DNA from 2 places in the Pseudomonas sp. RIT-To-2 genome. Region 1 is predicted to be linked to the other one. Evidence: predicted binding sites of a transcription regulator. Region 1 holds the regulator's gene; the other holds the start of a gene.
What was found. The regulator sigma-54, encoded in region 1, starts transcription at its own class of promoters, with help from an activator protein. The targets are predictions, from matches to a motif close to ANTGGCATNNANNTTGCTNT.
Positions count from the first base shown of each region.

Region 1 (11,940 bases):
ATCATACAAAAAAAGCCCCTCGCCTGCGAACCCTGGTTAACAGGACTCTGACGGAGGGGCTTGTTCATTGTGCCTGATTGCTCACGCCGCGGATAAAATTCCGCTCAGTTGGCACACCTCGGCGATCTGCTGCATGTCCCGCGGCAGGGCCCTGAAAGTCAGGGTCTTGCCACAGGCGATGGCCTCACGCCGCAGGCACAGCAGCAGGGACAGGCCCACGCTGCTGGACTTGACCACGCCGGCGCAGTCCAGCACCAGGGCGGTGCCGGGGCTGGCCTTGACCAGGGCCTGGCCCTGCTTGCGCAAGGCGGTGCCCGTGCTGTAGTCCAGCACGCCGGTCAGCAGCAGCTCGCCGCCGGCGCCCTGGCTGATGGCGGCGTCGGTCATTGGGCAGCACCAGTGCCCTTCTCGGCCTTGGCCTTGGCCACTTCGCCGGCCCAGCCGTCGATGGTCTTGTCCAGGTTGTTGCCATTGCGCTGCATGGCATCGGCGAACTGGTCACGGAACAGCTTGCCCAGGTTGATGCCGTTGACGATGACGTTACGCACTTTCCATTCGCCGTTCAGCTTCACCAGGGTGTACTGCACGGGGTAGACGGCGCCATTGGTGCCCTTGACGGTCATGTCGACGCTGGTGCGGTCACCCTCGTCGCCCTTGGCCGGGCCCACGGTGATGCCCTGGTTGTTGTATTCCAGCAGCGCGTTGCCATAGAACTGCATCAGGCCTTTCTTGAAGTTCTCCTCGAAGCGCTTGACCTGGTCAGGGGTGGCGTTGTGCGAGTACTTGACGGTCATGATGCTCTTGGAAATACCGTCGGCATCGACCACAGGGCCAATGATGGTGTTCAGCGCGTCATAGAACTTGCTTGGATCGGTCTTGTACTGCTCTTTGTTCGCGGCCAGGTCGGCCAGCAGTTCCTTGGTGGTGCGATCCACAAGGTCATGGGCCGACTGGTCGGCAGCAGTGGCCAGCAGCGGCATGCAGGCCAGCAGTACGAGCAGGCCACGTCGCAGGATGGACATCATGGAGTAACTCCTCATTTGGCGTCTTTGTTAACGGTATTGAGCAGGAATTTGCCGATCAGATCTTCCAGTACAAGGGACGACTGGGTGTCATGAATGGTTCCGCCGTCGGTGAGCAGCTTGTCATCGCCCCCCACGCTCAGGCCGATGTATTTCTCGCCCAGCAGGCCAGCCGTCAGGATGGAAGCGGTGGAGTCGACCGGCAGGTTGTTGACCTTCTTGTCGACCTGCATGGTGACGCGGCCAGTGAAGTTGTCGCGGTCCAGGTCAATGGCCGTGACCTTGCCGACGGTGACGCCAGCCATGGTGACCTTGGCGCGGACGGTCAGGCCGGCGATGTTGTCGAAGTACGCATACAGCTTGTAGGTGTCGTTGGCAGCGCTGGTGGACAGGCCGCTGACACGCAGGGCCAGCAGAATCAACGCCAGTATCCCGGCCAGCAAAAACATGCCGACACCGATTTCCAGGGTGCGGTTTTGCATCAGAAATCTCCAAACATCAAAGCGGTCAGAATAAAGTCCAGGCCCAGGATGGCCAGCGAGGCGTACACCACGGTCTTGGTGGTGGCACGGCTGATCCCCTCTGAAGTGGGCTCGCAGTCGTACCCCTGAAACACGGCGATCCACGTCACCACGAAGGCGAACACGACACTCTTGATCACGCCGTTGACGACATCGTCGGTAAAGCTGACGCTGTTCTGCATGTTGGCCCAGAACGAACCGTCATACACGCCCAGCCAGTCGATGGCGACCCACGAACCACCCCAGATACCGACCACGCTGAAAATGATGGCCAGGATCGGCAGGGAAATGAAACCGGCCCACAAGCGCGGCGCGGCGATGTATTTGAGCGGGTCCACGCCGATCATTTCCAGGCTCGACAACTGCTCGGTGGACTTCATGTTGCCTATTTCGGCGGTCAGCGCCGAACCGGCGCGCCCTGCGAACAGCAACGCGGTGACCACCGGCCCCAGTTCACGCAGCAGGGTAAGCGCAACCATCTGCCCCACGGCCTGCTCGGAACCGTACTTGGTGAGGATGCTGAACCCCTGCAGGGCCAGCACCATGCCGATGAACATGCCGGACACGACGATGATCAGCAGCGACATCACGCCCACCGAGTACAACTGCTTGACCAGCAGTTGAAAGCCACCGCCGATACCCCGGCGGCCGACCAGCGCATGCAGCAAAAACAGCCCGGAGCGCCCCAGCACCGCCACCATGTCGATGGCCGCGCGGCCGAACAGGCGAATGCGTTCCAGCAGTGATTTCTTGCGCATCAGCGCGTCCCCAGAAGATCGGCGCGGTAGTCCGGCGCCGGGAAATGGAAAGGAACCGGCCCATCGGGGTCGCCTTTCATGAATTGACGGATGCGCGGGTTGTCGGCGGCCATCAGCTCCTGCGGCGTGCCCTGGCCCAGCACCTGGCCATCGCCGACCACATAGATGTAGTCGGCGATGCTGGCGGTTTCCGCCAGGTCATGGGACACCACGATGCTGGTAATGCCCAGCGCGTCGTTGAGCAGACGAATCAGGCGCACCAGTACCCCCATCGCGATGGGGTCCTGGCCCACGAACGGCTCGTCGTACATGAGGATCTGCGGGTCCATGGCGATGGCCCGGGCCAGTGCCACGCGGCGCTTCATGCCGCCGGACAGCTCGTCGGGCATCAGTTCCACCGCGCCGCGCAGGCCCACGGCCTGCAACTTCATCAGCACGATGTCGCGGATCATGTCGTCGGGCAGGTCGGTGTGCACCCGCAGCGGGAACGCCACGTTCTCGAACACGTCGAGGTCGGTGAACAGCGCGCCGCTCTGGAACAGCACGCCCATGTGCTTGCGCGCATCGAACAACGCGCTGCGCGACAGGGTCGGCAGGTCCTGGCCGTTGACCAGTACCTGGCCGGCGCTGGGGCGCAGCTGCGCGCCCATCAGGCGCAGCAGCGTGGTCTTGCCGCAGCCGGAAGGTCCCATGATACCGGTGACCTTGCCGCGTGGAATGCGGATATCGACATTATTGAAGATACTCCGCGAGCCGCGCTTGAAGGAAACACCCTTCAGCTCGACCGCGTAGTCATTATCGGCACTCATCTAAACTCCTTGCGATGCAGCCTGTCCTCGGACGCTTCCCCCTGTCACGAAGACACGCGCGCTTCTGGCGGGCCAACTGGCGGCGAACTATATCACCCCTGACACACCCGCCCCAAGGCCGTCGAACCAGTGGTTGAGCAACAAGACATTTAAAGGTTGACGATCGAACGTGAGGGTTTCGCTCAATACCGCTATAATCGCCGCCTTTTCATCGGGCAATACGTTTTCGACATGAGCCAATCCAGCGACCTGATCCAATCGGCACAACGCACTATCCGCCTTGAACTCGAGGCGGTAGAAGGCCTGCTGGCCAATATCAATGCCGATTTCGTCCGTGCCTGCGAGCTGATTCTGGCCAGCAAGGGCCGCGTGGTGGTGGTCGGCATGGGCAAGTCCGGGCATATCGGCAACAAGATCGCCGCCACCCTGGCAAGCACCGGCACCACGGCGTTTTTCGTGCACCCGGCCGAAGCGAGCCATGGCGACATGGGCATGATCACCGGCGACGACATCATTCTGGCCCTGTCCAATTCGGGCTCCACGGCCGAGATCGTCACCCTGCTGCCGCTGATCAAGCGCCTGGGCATTCAACTGATCAGCCTCACCGGCAACCCCGATTCGCCGCTGGCCAAGGCTGCCGAAGTCAACCTGGACGCTCGCGTTGCTCACGAAGCCTGCCCGCTGAACCTGGCGCCCACCTCGTCCACCACCGCGGCCCTGGTGCTGGGCGACGCCTTGGCCATTGCCCTGCTGGAAGCCCGCGGCTTCACCGCCGAGGACTTCGCCTTCTCGCACCCCGGTGGTGCCCTGGGCCGCCGCCTGCTGCTCAAGGTGGAGAACGTGATGCATGCCGGCGACGAACTGCCGCAGGTGCAACGCGGCACCCTGCTCAAGGACGCGCTCATGGAAATGACCCGCAAGGGCCTGGGCATGACCGTGGTACTGGAGGCCGATGGCCGCCTGGCCGGGATCTTCACCGACGGTGACCTGCGCCGCACCCTGGACAAGGCCATCGACGTGCACAGCGCGCGCATCGAGCAGGTCATGACACCGCATGGCAAGACCGCCCGCGCCGAGATGCTGGCCGCCGAAGCCCTGAAGATCATGGAAGACCACAAGATCAGCGCGCTGGTGGTGGTCGACAAGGAAGACCGCCCCGTGGGCGCCCTGAACATGCACGACCTGTTGCGTGCGGGAGTGATGTAAATGACCCAGAACCTGCTGCAACGCGGCCAGGCCGTGAAGCTGGCCGTTTTCGACGTCGACGGCGTACTGACCGACGGTCGTTTGTACTTCCTGGAAGACGGCAGCGAACTCAAGACCTTCAATACCCTGGATGGCCAGGGTATCAAGATGCTGATCAACTCGGGGGTGGCCACCGCCATCATCACCGGGCGCAAGAACCCCATCGTCGAGCGCCGGGCCAAGAGCCTGGGCATCGCCCACCTGTTCCAGGGCCGCGAAGACAAATTGGTGGTATTGGACGAGCTTCTGGCGCAACTGGGCCTAAGCTATGAACAGGTAGCCTACCTGGGCGATGACCTGCCCGACCTGGCGCCTATTCGCCGCGTCGGCCTGGGCATGGCGGTGGCCAACGCCACGCCATTCGTGCGCGAACATGCCGACGGCGTCACCCAGGCCCGTGGCGGCGAAGGCGCCGCCCGCGAGTTCTGCGAGCTGATCCTGCGCGCCCAAGGCAACCTCGAAGCGGCCTTGGCCGCCTATTTATAGAGTTTCCCATGCCGAGCAAAAAACTGCGCAACCTACTGCTGTTCTGCGTCATCGTGGCGATCTTCGTCTCGGTCGGCTATTGGAACATCAACCCGGACACCTTCCTCGAAAAGCCCGCCGCGGCCATCGACGACAGTGCCATCGACTATTACGCCATCAACGCCCACAGCGTGCAGTACCTGCCGGATGGGGGCGTGCAATACCGCATGACCGCCGACAAGGTCGAGCACATGCAGGCCAGCCAGATCACCAAGGTGACGAACCCGGACATGAACCTGTACCGTGGCACCGTATACCCATGGCATGTGACCAGCGACAAGGGCGAAGTGAACCCGGACGGCACCCAGGTCGAGCTTATCGACAACGTGCGCATCGCCCGTACCGACCAGAAAGACCGCCCTACCCTGATTACCAGCACACGCATGACGGTATTCCCACAACAGCAATATGCGCAGACAGACCGAGACGTTAGAATCGACGGCGCCGGTGGCGTCTCTACGGGCAAGGGCATGAAGGCATATTTGAAAGACAGCAAGATCAACTTGCTGTCCAACGTAAGAGGATTGTATGAGGCTCGTTAAAACCCTCCCTTTATTGCTCTCCCTGGGCTCTGCACTGGGGAGCGTTAGCGCCTGGGCACTGCCAACGGACCGCGACCAACCGATCCACATCCAGTCCGACGATGCGCAACTGGATGACAAGCAGGGCGTGGCTGTCTACAAGGGCAATGTGATCATTACCCAAGGCACCATGAAGATCACCGGCAACACCGTGACCATCACCCGAAACGCGCAGGGCGACGTGGACACCTTCACCTCCGTGGGCAACCTGGCCTACTACGAGCAGAAGCCGGCCATCGACAAGCCGATCGTGCAGGGTTGGGGCAAGACCATCCAGTACCAGTCGGCGCTGAACCACATCACCCTGATCGACCAGGCCAAGGTGGTGAACGACGGCAATACCTCCGAAGGTGAGAAGATCATCTACGACACCGTCAAGCAGGTGGTCAACGCTGGCCGTGCCAATGGCACCAAGATCACGGCGCCGCGTCCACGGATCGACATGGTCATCCAGCCGAAAAGCAAAACCGACCAGCAGCAGGGCAAGTAATGGCGACTCTCAAAGCCCAGCACCTGGCCAAGGCCTACAAGGGCCGGCAAGTGGTGCGTGACGTCAGCATGTCCATCGAAAGCGGGCAGATCGTCGGCCTGCTGGGGCCCAACGGCGCCGGCAAGACCACCTGCTTCTACATGATCGTCGGCCTGGTGCAGGCGGACCAGGGTCGCGTGCTCATCGACGACCTGGACGTCAGCCACCAGCCGATGCACGGCCGCGCACGCTCCGGTATCGGCTACCTGCCACAGGAAGCCTCGATCTTCCGCAAGCTGTCGGTGTCGGACAACATCATGGCGATCCTGGAGACGCGCAAGGAGCTGGACAAGCCCGGGCGCCTCAAGGAGCTGGAAAGCCTGCTGCAGGAGTTCCACATCACCCATATTCGCGACAACCTGGGCATGAGCCTGTCCGGTGGTGAGCGGCGCCGAGTGGAAATCGCCCGCGCCCTGGCCACCGCGCCCAAGTTCATCCTGCTGGACGAACCGTTCGCCGGTGTCGACCCGATTTCGGTCGGCGACATCAAGCAGATCATCCACCACCTCAAGAACAAGGGTATCGGGGTGTTGATCACCGACCACAACGTTCGCGAGACACTGGACATCTGCGAAACCGCTTACATCGTCAACGATGGCCAGTTGATCGCCGAGGGCGATGCCGAAACCATCCTGGCAAACCAACTGGTGAAAGAGGTTTACCTCGGTCACGAGTTCCGCCTGTAAAGGCGAGGTGTTTGGCTTGATGCCTGGGCGTGTCGCATTTTTTTAGCCCCACGGGGCTTTTATTGCGGCATCGCTCTAGGCAAACACTTCGGTTTCAGGCATATAATTTGCTTACGACAAAAGCCGAGAGCCTCGGCGCCCTGTAGTGGATGGCGCTTTGCGCCGGCGAATAAGGTGTTAAGCCCCTGCCATGAAACCATCGCTCGTCCTAAGAATGGGCCAGCAACTGACGATGACACCGCAGTTGCAACAGGCCATCCGCCTCCTCCAGCTCTCCACCCTGGACCTCCAGCAGGAAATCCAGGAGGCCCTGGAATCCAACCCCATGCTCGAGCGCCAGGAAGAAGGCGACGATTTCGACAACAGCGACCCGATGGCCGACAAGGCCGAGCAGCAGGTCACGCCGGAAATCCAGGAGCCCAGCTACCAGGAAACCACCGCACCCACCGTCGACAACCTCGAAGATGGCGAGTGGAGCGAACGCATTCCCAACGAGCTTCCCGTCGACACCGCCTGGGAAGACATCTATCAGACCAGCGCCAGCAGCCTGCCCAGCAACGATGACGACGAATGGGACTTCACCACCCGCACGTCGGCCGGCGAGAGCCTGCAGAGCCATCTGCTGTGGCAACTGAACCTGGCGCCCATGTCCGACACCGACCGGCTGATCGCCGTCACCCTGATCGACTGCATCAACAACCAGGGCTACCTGGACGAGACCTTGCAGGAAATCTGCGACTCCTTCGACCCGGAGCTCGACATCGAGCTGGACGAAGTCGAGGCCGTGCTGCACCGCATCCAGCAGTTCGAGCCCGCCGGCATTGGTGCCCGCGACCTTAGCGAGTGCCTGCTGCTGCAATTGCGCCAGATGCCCGCCAAGACCCTGTGGCTGGCGGAAGCCCAGCGTCTGGTGGCCGAGTACATCGACCTGCTGGGCAGCCGCGACTACAGCCAGCTGATGCGGCGCATGAAGCTCAAGGAAGACGAACTGCGCCAGGTGATCGAGCTGGTGCAGAGCCTCAACCCGCGCCCTGGCTCGCAGATCGAGTCCACCGAAGCCGAATACGTGGTGCCGGACGTGATCGTGCGCAAGGACAACGAACGCTGGCTGGTGGAACTGAACCAGGAAGCGGTGCCGCGCCTGCGGGTCAACCCTCAGTACGCCGGCTTCGTGCGCCGCGCCGATACCAGCGCCGACAACACCTTCATGCGCAACCAGTTGCAGGAAGCGCGCTGGTTCATCAAGAGCCTGCAAAGCCGCAACGAAACCCTGATGAAGGTGGCCAGCCAGATCGTCGAGCACCAGCGTGGTTTCCTTGACTACGGCGACGAGGCCATGAAGCCACTGGTACTGCACGATATCGCTGAAGCGGTGGGCATGCACGAGTCGACCATTTCGCGGGTGACCACGCAGAAATACATGCACACGCCGCGTGGCATATACGAGCTGAAATACTTTTTCTCCAGCCACGTCAGCACCTCCGAAGGCGGTGAATGCTCGTCCACGGCAATTCGCGCGATCATCAAGAAACTGGTTGCCGCCGAAAATCAGAAAAAGCCATTGAGTGACAGCAAGATCGCTGGTTTACTGGAGGCACAAGGCATCCAGGTAGCCCGCCGCACTGTCGCCAAGTACCGTGAATCCCTTGGGATCGCGCCGTCCAGCGAACGCAAGCGGTTGATGTGATCCTGGCGGCGCGCAAGCGCCGCCGGTGGGCGCGCCAGATGAGCCACAGCGTTCCAGTGGCAGGTTATCCGACCTGTCTCTTTATGCACTGGCAATAAGGAGAAAGCGGTATGCAAGTCAACATCAGTGGACATCAACTGGTTGTGACCGACGCCATGCGCACTTACATCGGTGAGAAACTGGACCGATTGGAGCGCCATTTCGACAAGATCACCAACGTGCAGGTCATCATGGAGGTCGAGAAGCTGAAACAGAAAATCGAGGCCACCCTGCGCGTACCCGGTGGCGAAGTAGTGGCCAACGCGGAGCATGACGACATGTACGCGGCCATCGACCTGCTCACCGACAAGCTCGACCGCCAACTCAAAAAGCATAAGGAAAAACAGCAGAGTCTGCTGCAAGGCGCGACTGCCCGCTGACCCTCCCCACTCATGACTCAACTTCAACATATCCTGACCCCCGGCCGTTCCCTCGTGAACGTGCCGGGCGGCAGTAAAAAGAAAGCCATCGAAACCATCGCCACCTTCTTTGCTCGCGAAGTGCCGGGGCTGGAGATGCAGGTGGTGTTCGACAGCCTGATCGCCCGTGAAAAACTCGGTTCCACCGGTTTTGGCAACGGCATCGCCATCCCCCATTGTCGCCTGCCCGGCCTGACATCGCCGGTCAGCGCCCTGCTGCACCTGGAACACAAGATCGACTACGACGCCATCGACGGCGCCCCCGTGGACCTGATCTTCGTGCTGCTGGTGCCCCAGGAAGCCACCAACGAACACCTGGCGCTGCTCAGCCAGATCGCCAGTATGCTCGACCGCGCCGACGTGCGTGAGCGCCTGCGTTCGGCCAAGAGCAGCGAAGCACTCTATCAAGTGGTTCTGGACGAACAGAAAGGTCATTGACCATGCGCCTGATCATCGTCAGCGGTCGCTCCGGCTCGGGCAAGAGCACGGCCCTGGATGTACTGGAAGACAACGGCTTCTACTGCATCGACAACCTGCCGGCCGGGCTGCTGCCGGAACTGGCCGAGCGCGCATTGATACGCACCGAGCTGGCCCAGCCACTGGTCGCCGTGTCCATCGACGCCCGCAACCTGCCTAGCGACCTGTCACGCTTCCCGCAGTTGCTGCAGGAAGCGCGGGACAAGCACATCCAATGTGATGTGTTGTACCTGGACGCCGACGAGGAAACCCTGCTCAAGCGTTTCTCCGAAACACGGCGGCGCCACCCGCTCAGCAACACTTCGCGCTCGCTGGCCGAGGCGATTCGGGTGGAAACCGACTTGCTCAGCCCGATCGCCGACCTGGCCGACCTCAAGATCAACACCACCCATCTGAATCTCTACCAGTTGCGTGACTCCCTCAAGCTGCGACTGCTGAACAAGCCCGAGCCGGGCACCGCGTTCCTGATAGAGTCGTTCGGGTTCAAGCGGGGCATGCCGGTGGACGCCGACCTGGTGTTCGACGTGCGCTGCTTGCCCAACCCCTACTGGAAGCCCGAACTTCGCGACCATTCGGGGCTGGAACAACCGGTCATCGACTACCTGGCGGCCCAGCCGGATGTGGAAGAGATGTACCAGGACATCGCCAGTTACCTGCAAAAGTGGTTGCCGCGCTTCGCCGCCAGCAACCGCGCCTATGTCACCATTGCCATCGGTTGCACCGGCGGGCACCATCGTTCGGTCTACATTACCGAACGCCTGGGCCAGGCTTTGCAGCAGACGCTCAAGAACGTTCAGGTTCGCCACCGCGACCTCAGTTGAAAGGACCCCCACCGCGATGCCCGCTCGTGAAATTGAAATCATCAACAAGCTTGGCCTGCATGCTCGCGCAGCGGCCAAGTTCGTCGGCGTGGCCGGTAAGTTTCCTGATTGTCAGGTACGCATTGGCCGCAACCCCGATAGCCTGATCGACGGCAAGAGCATCATGGCCGTGATGATGCTGGCGGCCGGCAAGGGCACGCAGGTGTACTTGAAGACCGAAGGCGAGCAGCAGGAAGAAGCCATGGCGGCGATTGTCGAACTGATCAACAACAAGTTCGACGAAGGCGAGTGAGCGCCCTGCCCCGCTCAGCAAAAAGCCCGGCCTAGTGCCGGGCTTCTTCGTACAGCGCTGACCCGTGAAGGCGTTCAACCCCGACTCTACAACGGCGCAAACCGTGCCAGCGCTTCGGTGACGATGATCGCCGCGCCTGCCAGCAACAGCGCACTGCCCAACAGCAAACGCAAGCGCGTGAACACCAGGCGCCGGTTCATCAGGCAATGGCAGCCCGGTAGCGACGCTCCACTTCGGCCCAGTTGACCACGTTGTAGAAGGCGTTGATGTATTCAGGGCGACGGTTCTGGTACTTCAGGTAGTAGGCGTGTTCCCACACATCCAGGCCCAGGACAGGCGTGTTGCCGTTCATCAAAGGGCTGTCCTGGTTACCGCTGCTTTCAACCACCAGCGTCTTCTGCGGGGTGACGCTCAGCCAGGCCCAGCCACTGCCGAAGCGGGTCAGCGCAGCCTTGGTGAAGGCCTCCTTGAAGGCGTCGAAGCCACCCAGCTCCTTGTCGATGGCCTGGGCCACGGAGCCCTGGGGCTGCCCGCCGCCCTGAGGCGCCATGACCTCCCAGAACAGGGAATGGTTAGCGTGCCCGCCGCCCTGGTTGATCACCGCACCCTGAAGCTTCTCGGGTAGCTGCTTCACCGCGGCGACCAGCTTTTCAACCGGCCATTCGGCGTATTCGGTGCCGTCCACGGCCGCGTTGAGGTTGTTGATGTAGGTCTGGTGGTGCTTGGTGTAGTGGATTTCCATGGTCGCCGCATCGATGTGCGGTTCCAGGGCGTCATAGGCGTAAGGCAGCGCAGGCAAGGTATAAGGCATTTCAGTGAACTCCATAGTGAGGGGCCGTCTGGCCCCGTTGCTCCTGGCCAAACAGCAGCCGGCTGGTGCGCGGGTACTCGCCATGCTCGCTGATGAAAGCCAGCAACTCGGCGTAAGTCTTGCTGCTGTGGCGCAAGGCGGCTTCACGCAGCGCAGGCGTCAGCCGTGGGTCCTGGGCGGCCTGCAGCAGGCGCTGATGGATCGCGCACAGGTATTCGGCACTCTCTTCCGGCTGCATCAGTCGCAGGTGCAGGTCTGCCAGGTTGTGATGGGAAATCACGCAGGCTGCCACCGCCTCGTCGACATCCGCCCAGCGTTCGAACAACACCTGGGCCAGCGCGAGAGCTTGCAGGTACAACTCCCGCGCATCGACCAGTTCGCCTCGGGCAAAGCAGGCGTTGGCCATTTCGATGGTGCGTTTCCAGTGCTGCATGGTGTGCCTCCGAAGCGGTGAACGGCGATCAGATACCGCCGGCGGTGAGCTTTTCCGGGTCCAGCAGGGTTTCCAGCTGGCTACGCGACAGATCCGTGTGCTCCAGGGCCACGTCGATGATCGGGCGGCCTTCCTTGTAGGCAGTCTTGGCGATTTCGGCCGCCTTGAGGTAGCCGATGATGGGGTTCAGAGCCGTGACCAGGATCGGGTTGCGCGACAGCGCCTCCTTGAGCTTGGCCTCGTTGACCTTGAAGCTGGCGATGGCCTTGTCGGCCAGCAGGCGGC
Region 1 is NZ_JAPYKM010000002.1:273,683-285,622, forward strand. Features, by position in the region: gene QBK88_RS03200 (STAS domain-containing protein) at 82-387, opposite strand; gene QBK88_RS03205 (Tgt2/MlaC family protein) at 384-1,025, opposite strand; gene mlaD (outer membrane lipid asymmetry maintenance protein MlaD) at 1,037-1,504, opposite strand; gene mlaE (lipid asymmetry maintenance ABC transporter permease subunit MlaE) at 1,504-2,301, opposite strand; gene QBK88_RS03220 (ATP-binding cassette domain-containing protein) at 2,301-3,110, opposite strand; gene QBK88_RS03225 (KpsF/GutQ family sugar-phosphate isomerase) at 3,342-4,316, shown strand; gene QBK88_RS03230 (KdsC family phosphatase) at 4,317-4,841, shown strand; gene lptC (LPS export ABC transporter periplasmic protein LptC) at 4,850-5,422, shown strand; gene lptA (lipopolysaccharide transport periplasmic protein LptA) at 5,409-5,951, shown strand; gene lptB (LPS export ABC transporter ATP-binding protein) at 5,951-6,676, shown strand; gene QBK88_RS03250 (RNA polymerase factor sigma-54) at 6,867-8,363, shown strand; gene hpf (ribosome hibernation-promoting factor, HPF/YfiA family) at 8,474-8,782, shown strand; gene ptsN (PTS IIA-like nitrogen regulatory protein PtsN) at 8,795-9,259, shown strand; gene rapZ (RNase adapter RapZ) at 9,262-10,119, shown strand; gene QBK88_RS03270 (HPr family phosphocarrier protein) at 10,136-10,411, shown strand; gene QBK88_RS03275 (superoxide dismutase) at 10,611-11,222, opposite strand; gene QBK88_RS03280 (hypothetical protein) at 11,224-11,655, opposite strand; gene QBK88_RS03285 (class II fumarate hydratase) at 11,684-11,940, opposite strand, start outside.

Region 2 (11,940 bases), on a different contig from region 1:
CGCAACGTGCTTAAGAAGGTGCTCAAGCTGTATGCCGACAAAGGCTGGCAGCCCATCGTTGCGCCGGAAATGGAGTTCTACCTCACCCAGCGCTGCGAAGACCCGGACCTGCCTCTGCGTGCGCCCCTGGGCCGTTCGGGCCGCGCTGAAAGCGGCCGGCAGTCGTTCTCCATCGATGCGGCCAACGAATTCGACCCGCTGTTCGAAGACGTCTACGACTGGTGCGAAGCCCAGGGCCTGGACCTGGACACGCTGATCCACGAAGACGGCCCGGCGCAGATGGAGATCAACTTCCGCCACGGCGATGCCCTGGACCTGGCCGACCAGATCACCATCTTCAAGCGCACCATGCGTGAAGCCGCGCTCAAGCACAACGTCACGGCCACGTTCATGGCCAAACCGGTGGGCGACGAGCCTGGCAGCGCCATGCACCTGCACCAGAGCGTGATCGACATCGCCACCGGCAAGCCGATCTTCGTCGACGACACCGGCGCCAAAAGCCAGCTTTTCCTGCACCACATTGGCGGCTTGCAGAAATACATTCCCAAACTGCTGCCCATGTTTGCCCCCAACGTCAACTCGTTCCGCCGCTTCCTGCCGGACACATCGGCACCGGTGAACGTGGAGTGGGGTGAGGAAAACCGCACCGTGGGCCTGCGCGTACCAGATGCAAGCCCCGAAGCCATGCGCGTGGAAAACCGCCTGCCAGGCGCTGACGCCAACCCTTACCTGGCCATCGCCGCAAGCCTGTTGTGCGGCTACCTGGGCATGGTGGAGGGCATCGAGCCGAGCGCGCCGGTGGAAGGCCGCGCCTATGAGCGCCGCAACCTGCGCCTGCCGATCACCATCGAAGATGCCTTGGCGCATATGGAAGAGTGCGACACCGTCATCCAGTACCTGGGCGAGAAGTTCGTGCGCGGCTACGTGGCGGTGAAACGCGCCGAGCATGAAAATTTCAAGCGGGTCATCAGTTCATGGGAACGCGAGTTCCTGCTGTTGAGCGTTTGAGGCAGCTTCACGCTGCAAGCTTCAAGTTTGCAGCTCCAACCTTTCCAAAGGAGTGAGTCGAATGCATGTTCTGAAAACCCTGTTACCTGCAGCGCTTGCGCTGACCCTGGCCACTGGGGCCCAGGCCGAAGGTTCGGTCAGTGTCTACAACTGGACCGACTACATCGGCGAAACGACCCTGGCGGATTTTACCGCCAAGACCGGCATCAAAGTGGTGTACGACGTATTCGACTCCAACGAAACCCTGGAGGGCAAGCTGCTGGCTGGCCACACCGGCTATGACGTGGTGGTGCCGTCCAACCACTTCCTGGGCCGCCAGGTGAAGGCGGGGGCGTTCCTGAAACTGGACCGCTCCCAGCTGCCGAACTGGAAAAACCTGGACCCCACACTCATGGCGCTGCTGGAAAAGAATGACCCCGGCAACGCCCACTCGGTGCCCTACCTGTGGGGTACCAACGGCATTGGCTACAACGTGGACAAGGTCAAGGAAGTACTGGGCGTCGACCACATCGATTCCTGGGCGGTGCTGTTCGAGCCCGAGAACATGAAGAAGCTCACCAAGTGTGGCGTCTCCTTTATGGACTCGGCTGACGAAGTGTTGCCAGCCACCCTCAAATACATGGGGCTGGACCCTAACAGCGCCAATGCCGATGACTACGCCAAAGCCAAGGCCAAGCTCAAGGCCGTGCGCCCCTACGTGACCTATTTTCACTCGTCCAAGTACGTGTCGGACCTGGCGAACGGCAATATCTGCGTGGCCTTCGGCTATTCGGGTGACGTGTTCCAGGCCGCCAACCGCGCCAAGGAAGCCAAGAACGGCATCCATATCGCCTATGCCATTCCCAAGGAAGGCGCCAACCTGTGGTTCGACCTGCTGGCCATTCCCGCCGATGCTGGTGACGTGAAAGAGGCCCACGCCTTCATCAACAACCTGCTCGACCCTCAGGTCATCGCCAAGGTCAGCGCGACGGTCGGCTACGCCAACCCGAACCTCGAGGCCAAGCAGTACATGGACAAGGACCTGCTGACCAACCCTGAGGTATACCCGTCCCAGGAAGTACTCAAACAGCTCTACATTTCCACCGCCCCGAAACCGGCCATCATGCGTTTGATGACGCGTGACTGGGTGGACATCAAGTCGAACCGCTAAGTGAGAAATGTGATGGTGGTGCATTCAGAACATGCCCGGTCGTATTACGCGGCAACCGCAGGCCAGATGCTGGAGTACCCCTGCCTGGGGGAAGACCTGGTGGCGGATGTGTGCGTGATCGGCGGTGGCTTCACTGGCGTCAACACGGCCCTGGAACTGGCCGCGCGTGGCCTGTCGGTGGTGCTCCTGGAAGGGCGGCGAATCGGCTGGGGCGCCAGTGGCCGCAACGGCGGCCAGCTGATCCGCGGCATTGGCCACGCAGTGGACGGTTTCGCCCGCTACGTGGGCAATGACGGCGTACGCTACCTGGAGCAGGCGGGTATCGAGTCGGTGGCGCTGGTGCGCGAACGCATCGAGGCCAGCGGCATCGATTGCGACCTGCGCTGGGGCTTCTGCGAACTGGCCAACACCCCGGCCCAGTTCGCGGCGTTTGCCGAGGAGCAGCGCTGGCTGGGAGAAATGGGCTACGCCCACGAGACCCGCATTGTCGGCCCCGCGCACATCAGGCAGGTGGTGAACAGCGACCAGTACGCCGGTGGTTTGGTGGACATGGGCTCGGGGCACCTGCACCCCTTGCGCCTGGTGCTGGGCGAAGCGCGCCTGGCCCAGGCCCAAGGTGTGCGCATCTTCGAAAACAGCCCGGCGCTGGAGATCATCCATGGCAGTACCGTGCAGGTGCGCTGCGCCGGTGGCACCGTGCGTGCCGGCCACCTGGTCCTGGGCTGCAACGCCCACCTGGATGACCTGGAACCGCGCTTGAGCGGCAAGGTACTGCCCGCGGGTAGTTACATTGTCACCACCGAGCCGCTGGGGGCCGAACTGGCTGCCAGCCTGATTCCGCAGAACCTGGCGCTGTGCGATCAAAAGGTGGGTTTGGACTACTACCGTCTGACAGCCGACAACCGTCTGTTGTTCGGTGGCGCCTGCCATTATTCAGGGCGTGACCCGGCGGACATCGGCGCCTACATGCGGCCGAAGATGCTCAAGGTTTTCCCGCAACTGGCCAACGTGCGGCTGGATTACCAATGGGGCGGTATGATCGGCATTACCGCCAACCGCTTCCCCCAGGTAGGGCGCCTGAGCCAGTACCCCAACGTGTATTACGCACAGGGTTACAGCGGCCACGGCGTCAACGTCACCCACTGGACGGCGAAACTGCTGGCCGAGGTCATTCACGCGGGCCACAGTCACGGCTTCGACGTGTTCAGCAAAGTGCCGCACATGACCTTCCCGGGCGGCAAGGCCCTGCGCTCGCCGCTGTTGGCGCTGGGCATGGCGTGGTACCGGCTCAAGGAGATACTGGGCTGATGCCACACCTGCAGGACCGGACGCCAGCTCGGGAACAGGCACTGCGATGGTCTTGACATTGCACGTCGCTTCCCTCCCGAGCGTCGCCCGGTGCAGCAGGGCCGCCATCTGCCTGATACTCTGGTGATGGTATGCGGTCAGGTCCGTGACACGTTCGCACCAGCACTTATTTCGCAGGTCTCAAGACCAGGTACAACGCCACCCCGATCAATACCCCGCCATACAAGTGCGCCCACGACAGCGGCTCACCCAGCAGCAACGCTCCCCACAGCACCCCGAACGCCGGAATCATGAAGGTCACGGTGCTGGATTTCACCGGCCCGATGTCGCTCAGCAAGCGGAAATACAGGATGTAGGCGAACGCCGTGCACACCAGGCCCAGGCCCAGCAACGAGCCCCACACTTCCCAGCCACCCCAGCTCGCCGGGGGCGCGATGGTGACGCTGGCGGCGAACAAGGGCAGTAGCAGTAACGTTGCCCCCAGCATGCTACCCAGCGCCGACAGGCGTGGGTCGAGGCCGCCTTGCTGGTCCAGCCAGCGCCGCGCGAGGAAACCGGCGAAACCGTAACAGGTGGTAGCCAGCAGGCAGGCTCCGGCGCCCATGGCCAATTGTGCGTCGAAGGCCACCGGGCCGGCGCGGGTGAGGATGCCCACGCCGAACAAGCCGACAAACACGCCCAGCAGCTTGATAGGGGTCAGGCGTTCATGGAAGAACAGCCCGCCGATCAGCACGCCCATCAACGGGGTGGTGGCGTTGAAGATGGCCGAGTAGCCCGCTGGCAGCACCTGGGCGGCGACGGCGTACAGGGTGGCCGGCATGCCCGAGTTGATCATGCCCAGCAGCAGGCAGGTCTTGAGCTTGCCATTGAAGGCCCATTTCACCCGCATCAGCGCCAGCATGACCAGCAACCCGGTGGCCGCGATGGCCACGCGGAAAAAAGCAGTGGGGAGTGCACCCAGTTCCGGGGCGATGACACGCATGAACAGAAAGCTCGCACCCCAGACGGCGGCCAGCAGCAACATGTTCATGAGGGAGGCGGGTTTCACGGGGATCTCCTGATCCGATTGGCAGGGCGCAAGTGTCCTTGAGCGGTTGGGCCTGCGCAAGGGTTGGCGCTGCACCGCCGCCAACCCTGTAGGACCGGGCGCCAGCTCGGGAAGCAGGCGCTGCGGTCTTCAGGTACTACGCGGTGGCCCCTTCCCGAGCTTCGCCCGGCCCCACAGGTCGCGGCGGCCACTGGCTGCTACGCTTGGGTTTCCTGTATGCCTTTGCAGAGGCCCGTGACCCATGGCGCAACAATGGCCGGCGGCCGAGATCGCCCGTACCATCCTTGATGGCTTCGATGACTACCGCGAACAGTTTCGCCTGATCACCGACGGCGCGCGCGGGCGCTTCGAGCAGGCCCAGTGGCAGGAAATCCAGGAGGCCTCGGCAGCCCGCATCAGCCTGTACGAAGAGAAAGTCGGCCAGACCGTGACTCGCCTGCGCCACGGTTTTACCACTGAGGTGTTCACCGACGTGGATCAGTGGCCGCTGGTCAAGAGCGCTTACATTCGCCTGATCGATCTGCGCTTTGACGATGAGCTGGCGGAAACCTGGTACAACTCCATCTTCTGTGGCCTGTTCAGCCATGACCTGATCAGCGACGGCTGCATGTTCATCCACACCACGCGACCCTCCTTGCGCGGCGAGCGGGCGCCGCAGACTCGTCTCTATGCGCCCAATGGCCAGCTGGCGGGCATGTTGGCCCAGGTGTTCGCCGATTACCGTTTCGACGTTGCCTACGCAGACCTGGGCGGCGATATGCAGCGTCTGGAAGGCCAGCTGCGTGAGCACCTGCCCGACTGGGTGTGCAAGGACGGTGAACTGCGCCTGGAGCTGTTTTCTTCGGTGCTGTACCGCAATAAAGGCGCCTACCTGGTGGGACGCCTGTTCACCCATGACGAGCAGTGGCCCGTGGCAATCGCATTCCTGCACCGTGAAGGGCAGGGCGTGCGCATTGATGCGCTGATCACTGATGAGGCGGAGGTGTCGATCATCTTTTCCTTCACCCGCTCGTATTTCATGGTGGATGTGCCCGTGCCCGCCGAATTCATCGGCTTTCTCAAACGCATCCTGCCGGCCAAGCACATTGCCGAGCTCTACACCTCCATCGGGTTCTACAAACACGGCAAGTCCGAATTCTACCGCGCGCTCATTCACCACCTGGCAGACACCGATGACCGCTTCATCATGGCCCCCGGGGTGCGCGGCATGGTCATGTCGGTGTTCACCCTGCCAGGCTTCAACACGGTGTTCAAGATCATCAAGGACCGCTTTTCACCGTCCAAGAATGTCGACCGCAACACGGTGATCGAGAAATACCGCCTGGTGAAAAGCGTCGACCGCGTTGGGCGCATGGCCGACACTCAGGAGTTCGCCGACTTCCGTTTCCCGCGCAGCAAGTTCGAGCCCGAGTGCCTGGCCGAATTGCTGGAAGTCGCGCCGTCCACCGTGCAGGTGGAAGGCGAAACCGTGCTGGTTCGGCATTGCTGGACCGAGCGGCGCATGACCCCGCTGAACCTGTACCTGGAAAGCGCCAACGAACCCCAGGTGCGCGAGGCGCTGGAAGACTACGGCCTGGCGATCAAGCAACTGGCGGCCGCCAATATCTTTCCCGGTGACATGCTGTTGAAGAACTTTGGCGTCACCCGTCATGGCCGGGTGGTGTTTTACGATTACGACGAGATCAGCTACCTGACCGAGGTGAATTTTCGCCAGATCCCGCCGCCGCGCTTTCCAGAAGACGAGATGGCGTCGGAACCCTGGTATTCCATCGGCCCCCACGACGTGTTTCCCGAGGAATTTCCGCCTTTCCTGTTCGCCGATGCGGGCCAGCGGCGCTTGTTCAGCCAGTTGCATGGCGAGTTGTACGACGCGGACTATTGGAAAGGCCTGCAGGGGGCGATCATGGATGGCAAGGTGATCGACGTGTTTCCGTACCGCCGTCAGCAACGCGACAACGAATAGCGGTCAGAACAGCGCGCGTTGAGCCTGGATGACCACGGTGCTGTCGCACCAGCTGTTCTGCCCGGAATAGGCCACGCATTCGGGCCCGCGCAGGCTCGAGTCGCTGTAGATGAAGTTCAGGTCCACCCCCATGAATGCCCGCGACAGTTGCACGGACCAATCGTTGAAACCGCGCACCTCGGTGTCGTCGCCGATGGTGTAGGGGGTGTCCAGCTGATGGCTGCCCACTTTCATCCGCACGCCGAAGTCCAGCAGCGGCACGGTGCCAAAGTCGGCGAACAGGGTGCTGTCGCGACGGCCCGGGTCATCGCTGAAGGCCGCGCCGAAGCGGTTGCCCAACAGCGTCAGGCCGGCGTACACCTCGTGGCTGTCATTGGTGGCAAGGTCGGGAAAGGTGTAATGGATCACGCCGACTTCGTATCCCAGGTTGCCGGTGAGGGAGCGCTTGAAACCGGTGTAGGTATCGATTTCCAGGTTGGTGGAGGCGGTCAGGCCCATGCTGGGTGCCCACTGGCCGAAATACCAACCGCTGTCGCTGCTCAGGTCCACGCCGCCGTGCACGCTCTCGGTGCTGGCCGGCTTCACCAGGCCTTGCGCCATGGAGCGGGCGGGGCTGGTGCCGAACTGCAGGTTGTAGTCGCCCAGGTCCCGCTGCAACAACTGCGCGCTGACGTTCTGGCTGGCCAACAAGGTGGCAATCATGAATAGGCTGGGCTTGAGCATCATGCTCCCCCGGGCTGGAAGGCCTGATCTAGAGGGGCCAAGCATACCGGTGAAAACAAGGAGGTTCATGCCATTCGTCGGTTTTCATGGCGCCGATCGGCTGAAAGACATCGAGGGGGGAACTGCGCAGGCAGTGGGCCGAGAGGCCCACATGCCCGGGGAGGTCGCTTGGGTTATTTCTTGCCCAGGCTGATGTGGCGCGATGGCGTGAAGGTCTGGCCGCTGACGCCTTTGGCGATCTGCTGGATTTCACCACCGCCCTTGAGGAATGCAGCGATCTGGTCGTTGATCGATTCGCTGGTTTCCACTGCTGGAGCGGGCTTGGCTTTGCTGTTGGAGGCTTTTACACGCATGGCTGCCATTCACCTGTGCAATTACAATACGGCCAGTGATTATACCGGACAGGGCATTTAATTGCTGACTTAATATTGACGCAAAACGTGGCGAATAATTGTTTGTCAATCGCTTGTTTCAATTTTCATGTGGGCCTGTAACTTCCTGTTTTAATGGAAAAGTTTGATGAAACACCGGCTCATGGTGCGCTATCGGGCGATGCCCGGCGACCAATGGCCTGACGAACGGCCGCCAAGCCCTTGAAAATCAAGGCCACGCTCGCCACAGCAGCGGCGGGCGGCGATCTCGGGTAGAATGCGCGCACGAAACGAGGGTTTTTTCAGATGGCTTTAGTCGGGCGCTACAACAGTTTGCAAGTGGTTAAACATACGGATTTCGGTCTGTATCTGGATGGCGGCGCCGACGGCGAGATACTGCTGCCCAACCGCTATGTTCCCAAGGATATTCCCAGCGAAGATGAAGATTGGCTGAATGTCTTCGTCTACCTGGACAGTGAAGATAAATTGCTGGCCACCACGGAAAAACCGAAAGTGCAGGTAGGCGAGTTCGCCAGCCTCAAGGTGGTGGAAATCAACAGCATTGGCGTGTTCCTCGACTGGGGCCTGCCCAAGGACCTGTTGCTGCCTTACTCGGAAGAGAAGCGTGAGCTCAAGCAGGGTGACTACTGCGTGGTGCATGTCTACCTGGACAAGCGCACCAAGCGCATCACCGCCACCGCACGCCTGGACCGCTACCTGGACAAGCTGCCCGCCAACTACAGCGTGGGCCAGGAAGTCGACCTGCTGGTGGCCGAGGAAACCGACATGGGTTTCAAGGCCATCATCAACAACAAGCACTGGGGCCTCATCCACAAGAACGAGGTGTTCAAGTTCCTGCGCTCGGGCAAACAGGAAAAGGGCTTCATCAAGGAGCTGCGCAGCGACGGCAAGATCGCCCTCAGCCTTCAGCCAGTGGGCGAGCAACTGGTCAGCAGCCTGCATAACCAGATCCTCGCCAAGCTGCGCGACAACAACGGCGTGCTGGCGGTCAGCGACAAAAGTGACCCGGCCGTCATCAGCGGTCTGTTCGGGGTCAGCAAGGGCAACTTCAAGAAGGCCATCGGCGCCCTCTACAAGGAAGGCAAGCTGGTCATTCATGCCGACCGCATCGAATTGACCTGAAGCCTTGAGCCAGACACCCCGGTGAACTTTTCGCGCCGGGGTCGGGCCTACACTGTACGAACCCCATTCGAGGCAGTGTACCGATGAAAAAAGCCCTGATCGCCTACGTCAGCACCCTTCTTGTGGTCCTTGTCCTGGACGCGCTCTGGCTGGGCGTGCTCATGGGCCCTACCTACAAACAGATGCTCGGCTCGCTGATGCGCGACAAGCCACTGCTCGGCCCTGCGGCAGGGTTCTACCTGCTGTATGCCCTGGGCGTGGTGGTACTGGCCGTGTGGCCGGGCGTGACGGCAGGCAGCGTGTGGCGCGGCCTGGGTTATGGCGCGATGCTGGGGCTGATTGCCTACGGCACGTATGACCTGAGCAACTGGGCAACCCTGGTTGGCTGGCCGCCGCTGCTGGTGTTCATCGATATTTTCTGGGGTGTGGTGCTGACGGCGCTGGCGGCAGCGGTGGGCGTGTGGGCCGCTGACCGCTGAACCCCGGTGCAGGCAGGAGCTGGCAAACCAGCTCCTGCACCGCGGGCGGTGTTCAGTTCTGCAGAAACTGCGCGAAGCTGACGCCGGTGCCGGCAGGCCGCACGTCCTTGAGGAACGAGTCCTTGTCAGCACTCAGTTCCAGGCTGACAGTAGACTTGCGCTTGCCCTCGTTGCGCACTACCAGTCCTTCCATTTTTTCGCGCAGGAACGCCGTCGGCACCCTCAGGTGCAGCAGTTGGTCGGTGCTGGGCGTGTGCATGAGCATGTGAATCCATTCGTACTGCCCGATCGCCAGGCGGCCGACTGGAATATCGAACCAGAAGATATTTCGACGAGCGTCGTGCAGGGTGAAATGGCAGTTGTTGACACCGAGCACCGCGCCGCCGAGTTCTTTGTTGCGGCGCGCGATGGCCTGGGGTTTGTCGAGTTTCATAGAAGTCCTACGCAAATGAAGCGTCGGCGCTGTGGCCGAATACGCGGTGCATTCTCGGGGTAAAACGCGCAAACATAAAGCCAAACCTGACCAAGCTCGCGCAACACGGCTGTAGCAGTGATCGCAAGGCCGCCTCCCAGGCACCCCCTGATGGCGCATGCGCTGGGTGAAACTGACGCGGCCTGACGGCTGCTACAGGGCCGTGGTGTATGGCATCAGCGCGGCAGGGCCTTGCTCAGTTCCGACGTGGCGCCGTCCGGGCTGGTGGCGGTAACGGTGAACGAACGGTTGGGCTCTTTCACGTCCAGCGGGAAGCTGAAGTTGGCCACGCCACGGCCGTTGGTGGACACGTACACCTCGCCCAGGAAGTTGGCCGCCTCGGTTTCAGTGGGCTTGGCATTGCCAAACACTTCGACGCGATAACGGCTGTTGGGTTCGCCGCTGACTTCGCCATGCAGGCGCCCGGCCGCGATGGCACGCAACTTCGGGGCCGGCTGGTTGTGGTTGGGCTGTTGCTGGCAGTCGGCGGTGGCCGCGCCCTTGGCCGCGCACACGGTGGCCTTGCCGGGCTCGACACCACCGCCGCGGGAACCGACGAAGGTGACATTGTCCGGGCCGGGTACGCCGAACACGATGGCGCCGGTGTGCTGGCCAGGAATGCACGCGCCGCCGCTCTGGCAACGGCGAATGTCCTGGCTGTTGTCCCAGATGCGGTTGGCGGTCAGCCGGTTGTTGTGGCTGACGGCCTCTGGGCGCAGGGCGATACCGATGCGGTTGCCGTGGATCAGGTTGCCGTCCAGCAGGTTGTCGCTGCCGGTGACGCTGATACCGATGGAATTGCCGCTGAGCACGTTGCCGCCCAGGTAGTTGCGGTCACCGGCATTGATCTGCACGCCGTCCGAGTAGTTCTCGAAGCGGTTGTGGGTCAGGGTGTTGTCGCTGGCCTGCATGATCTCCACGCCCTGAGAGGCCTCAGGGGTGGCCTTGGTGGCTCGCACGAGGTTGTCGGCCACCAGGTTGAACGCCGCGCCGCGGGTCAGTTCCAGGCCGTCACCGTTGTCGATGAGTTGGTTGCGCACGATGCGGTTGTTGTTCGTGGTGTTCGCCGTGGCATTGCCCTGGCCGTCATCGCCGGTCAGCAGGATACCGGCGCCGCCCTTGTTGGCGACGATGCGGTTGTCATGCAGGTTGTTGCCGCCGGCACGGTTGAGCAACACGCCGATGCAGAAGTTGCGCACCTCCAGGCCGCTGATGTCCACACCCTGGGTGTCCCGCAGTACCAGGCCGGGGTTGCTCAGGGTGCGCACATTGGCGCCGTACTGGCCGGCCACCGCGCCCGGGCACGCCTTGGCGGCGTCGCCCTGCACATAGGCCGAGCCATCGATGGCGATGAAGTCGCCGGTGTGTTTCCACGCGGTGCCCTGGATGGCCACCGGGCCCTTGATTTCCGGGAGCGGGGTGGCCGGCTTGATCACGAAGGGGGCATTGCCCACCGCCTGTATTTCAATGCGGTAGTGGCCGGGGTTCTGGTTGTTCTGCTCGATGGCCCAGCGCAGGGTGCCATCCTTGCCGTCGTCGGCATAGCTGTTGACCACCAGGGTCTGCGGCGCATCCGGGGTCGGGGTGGGCTCGTCCGCGTGGGCAGTCAACGCGGGCAAGGCCAGCAGCAGGGCTGCCAGTACTGGGGAAACACGCATGGGTATCGATTCCGGGAAAAACGCTGTTGTTTTTTCGCGTTCGCCGGCTCGGTGGCGAACGCGCGGCATGATTCTAGTAGATGCAGAACGCGGTGGGTGGAGGGTGCGAGTGGCTGCGGTCGATATTCGCCCAGTGCTGTTCATCGGGTAAAGGTATTTGCCGATAAAAAATTGAAACTCTGGCGCGAAGCGGTCAGTCAACCTTATGTCGACTTTAGACACCCGTACTTTCCGGAAAGGAGAAATACCATGAGTGGCACTAAAGACAAAGTGAAAGGCAAGGCTAACGAAGCTCTGGGTAGCGTCAAAGAAGGCGCTGGCAAGCTGGTGGGCAGCGACAAGCTGCGTGCCGAAGGCGCCGCCGACAAGGCCAAGGGCAAAGTCCAGCAAACTGTCGGTGAAGCGAAGGACAAGCTGAGCAAGCACTAACTGGCTTGCCTGCGGTCTGAACGGTACAGCGGTCATCCTCGGATGGCCGCTGTGCTGTCTGGACATCGCCGGTAACCGTTCCAGTTTCGTGTTCTACGCTGTTTGAGGTAAAACCTGCGGCCCGTGCACGCGCCCCAGGTCCCGGCGTTTCACTTGTTTTACCCCCCCTCAATGGCGGCGAAAGGAGA
Region 2 is NZ_JAPYKM010000028.1:49,660-61,599, forward strand. Features, by position in the region: gene QBK88_RS21955 (glutamine synthetase family protein) at 1-1,008, shown strand, start outside; gene QBK88_RS21960 (polyamine ABC transporter substrate-binding protein) at 1,070-2,158, shown strand; gene QBK88_RS21965 (NAD(P)/FAD-dependent oxidoreductase) at 2,171-3,466, shown strand; gene QBK88_RS21970 (DMT family transporter) at 3,633-4,496, opposite strand; gene aceK (bifunctional isocitrate dehydrogenase kinase/phosphatase) at 4,756-6,477, shown strand; gene QBK88_RS21980 (TorF family putative porin) at 6,481-7,200, opposite strand; gene QBK88_RS21985 (hypothetical protein) at 7,374-7,562, opposite strand; gene QBK88_RS21990 (S1-like domain-containing RNA-binding protein) at 7,878-8,714, shown strand; gene QBK88_RS21995 (DUF2177 family protein) at 8,798-9,193, shown strand; gene QBK88_RS22000 (hypothetical protein) at 9,246-9,626, opposite strand; gene QBK88_RS22005 (NosD domain-containing protein) at 9,842-11,323, opposite strand; gene QBK88_RS22010 (CsbD family protein) at 11,573-11,752, shown strand.
Region 2: a site for sigma-54 is predicted at 7,256-7,275, ahead of QBK88_RS21980 (TorF family putative porin). Genes of this name have one in related genera too.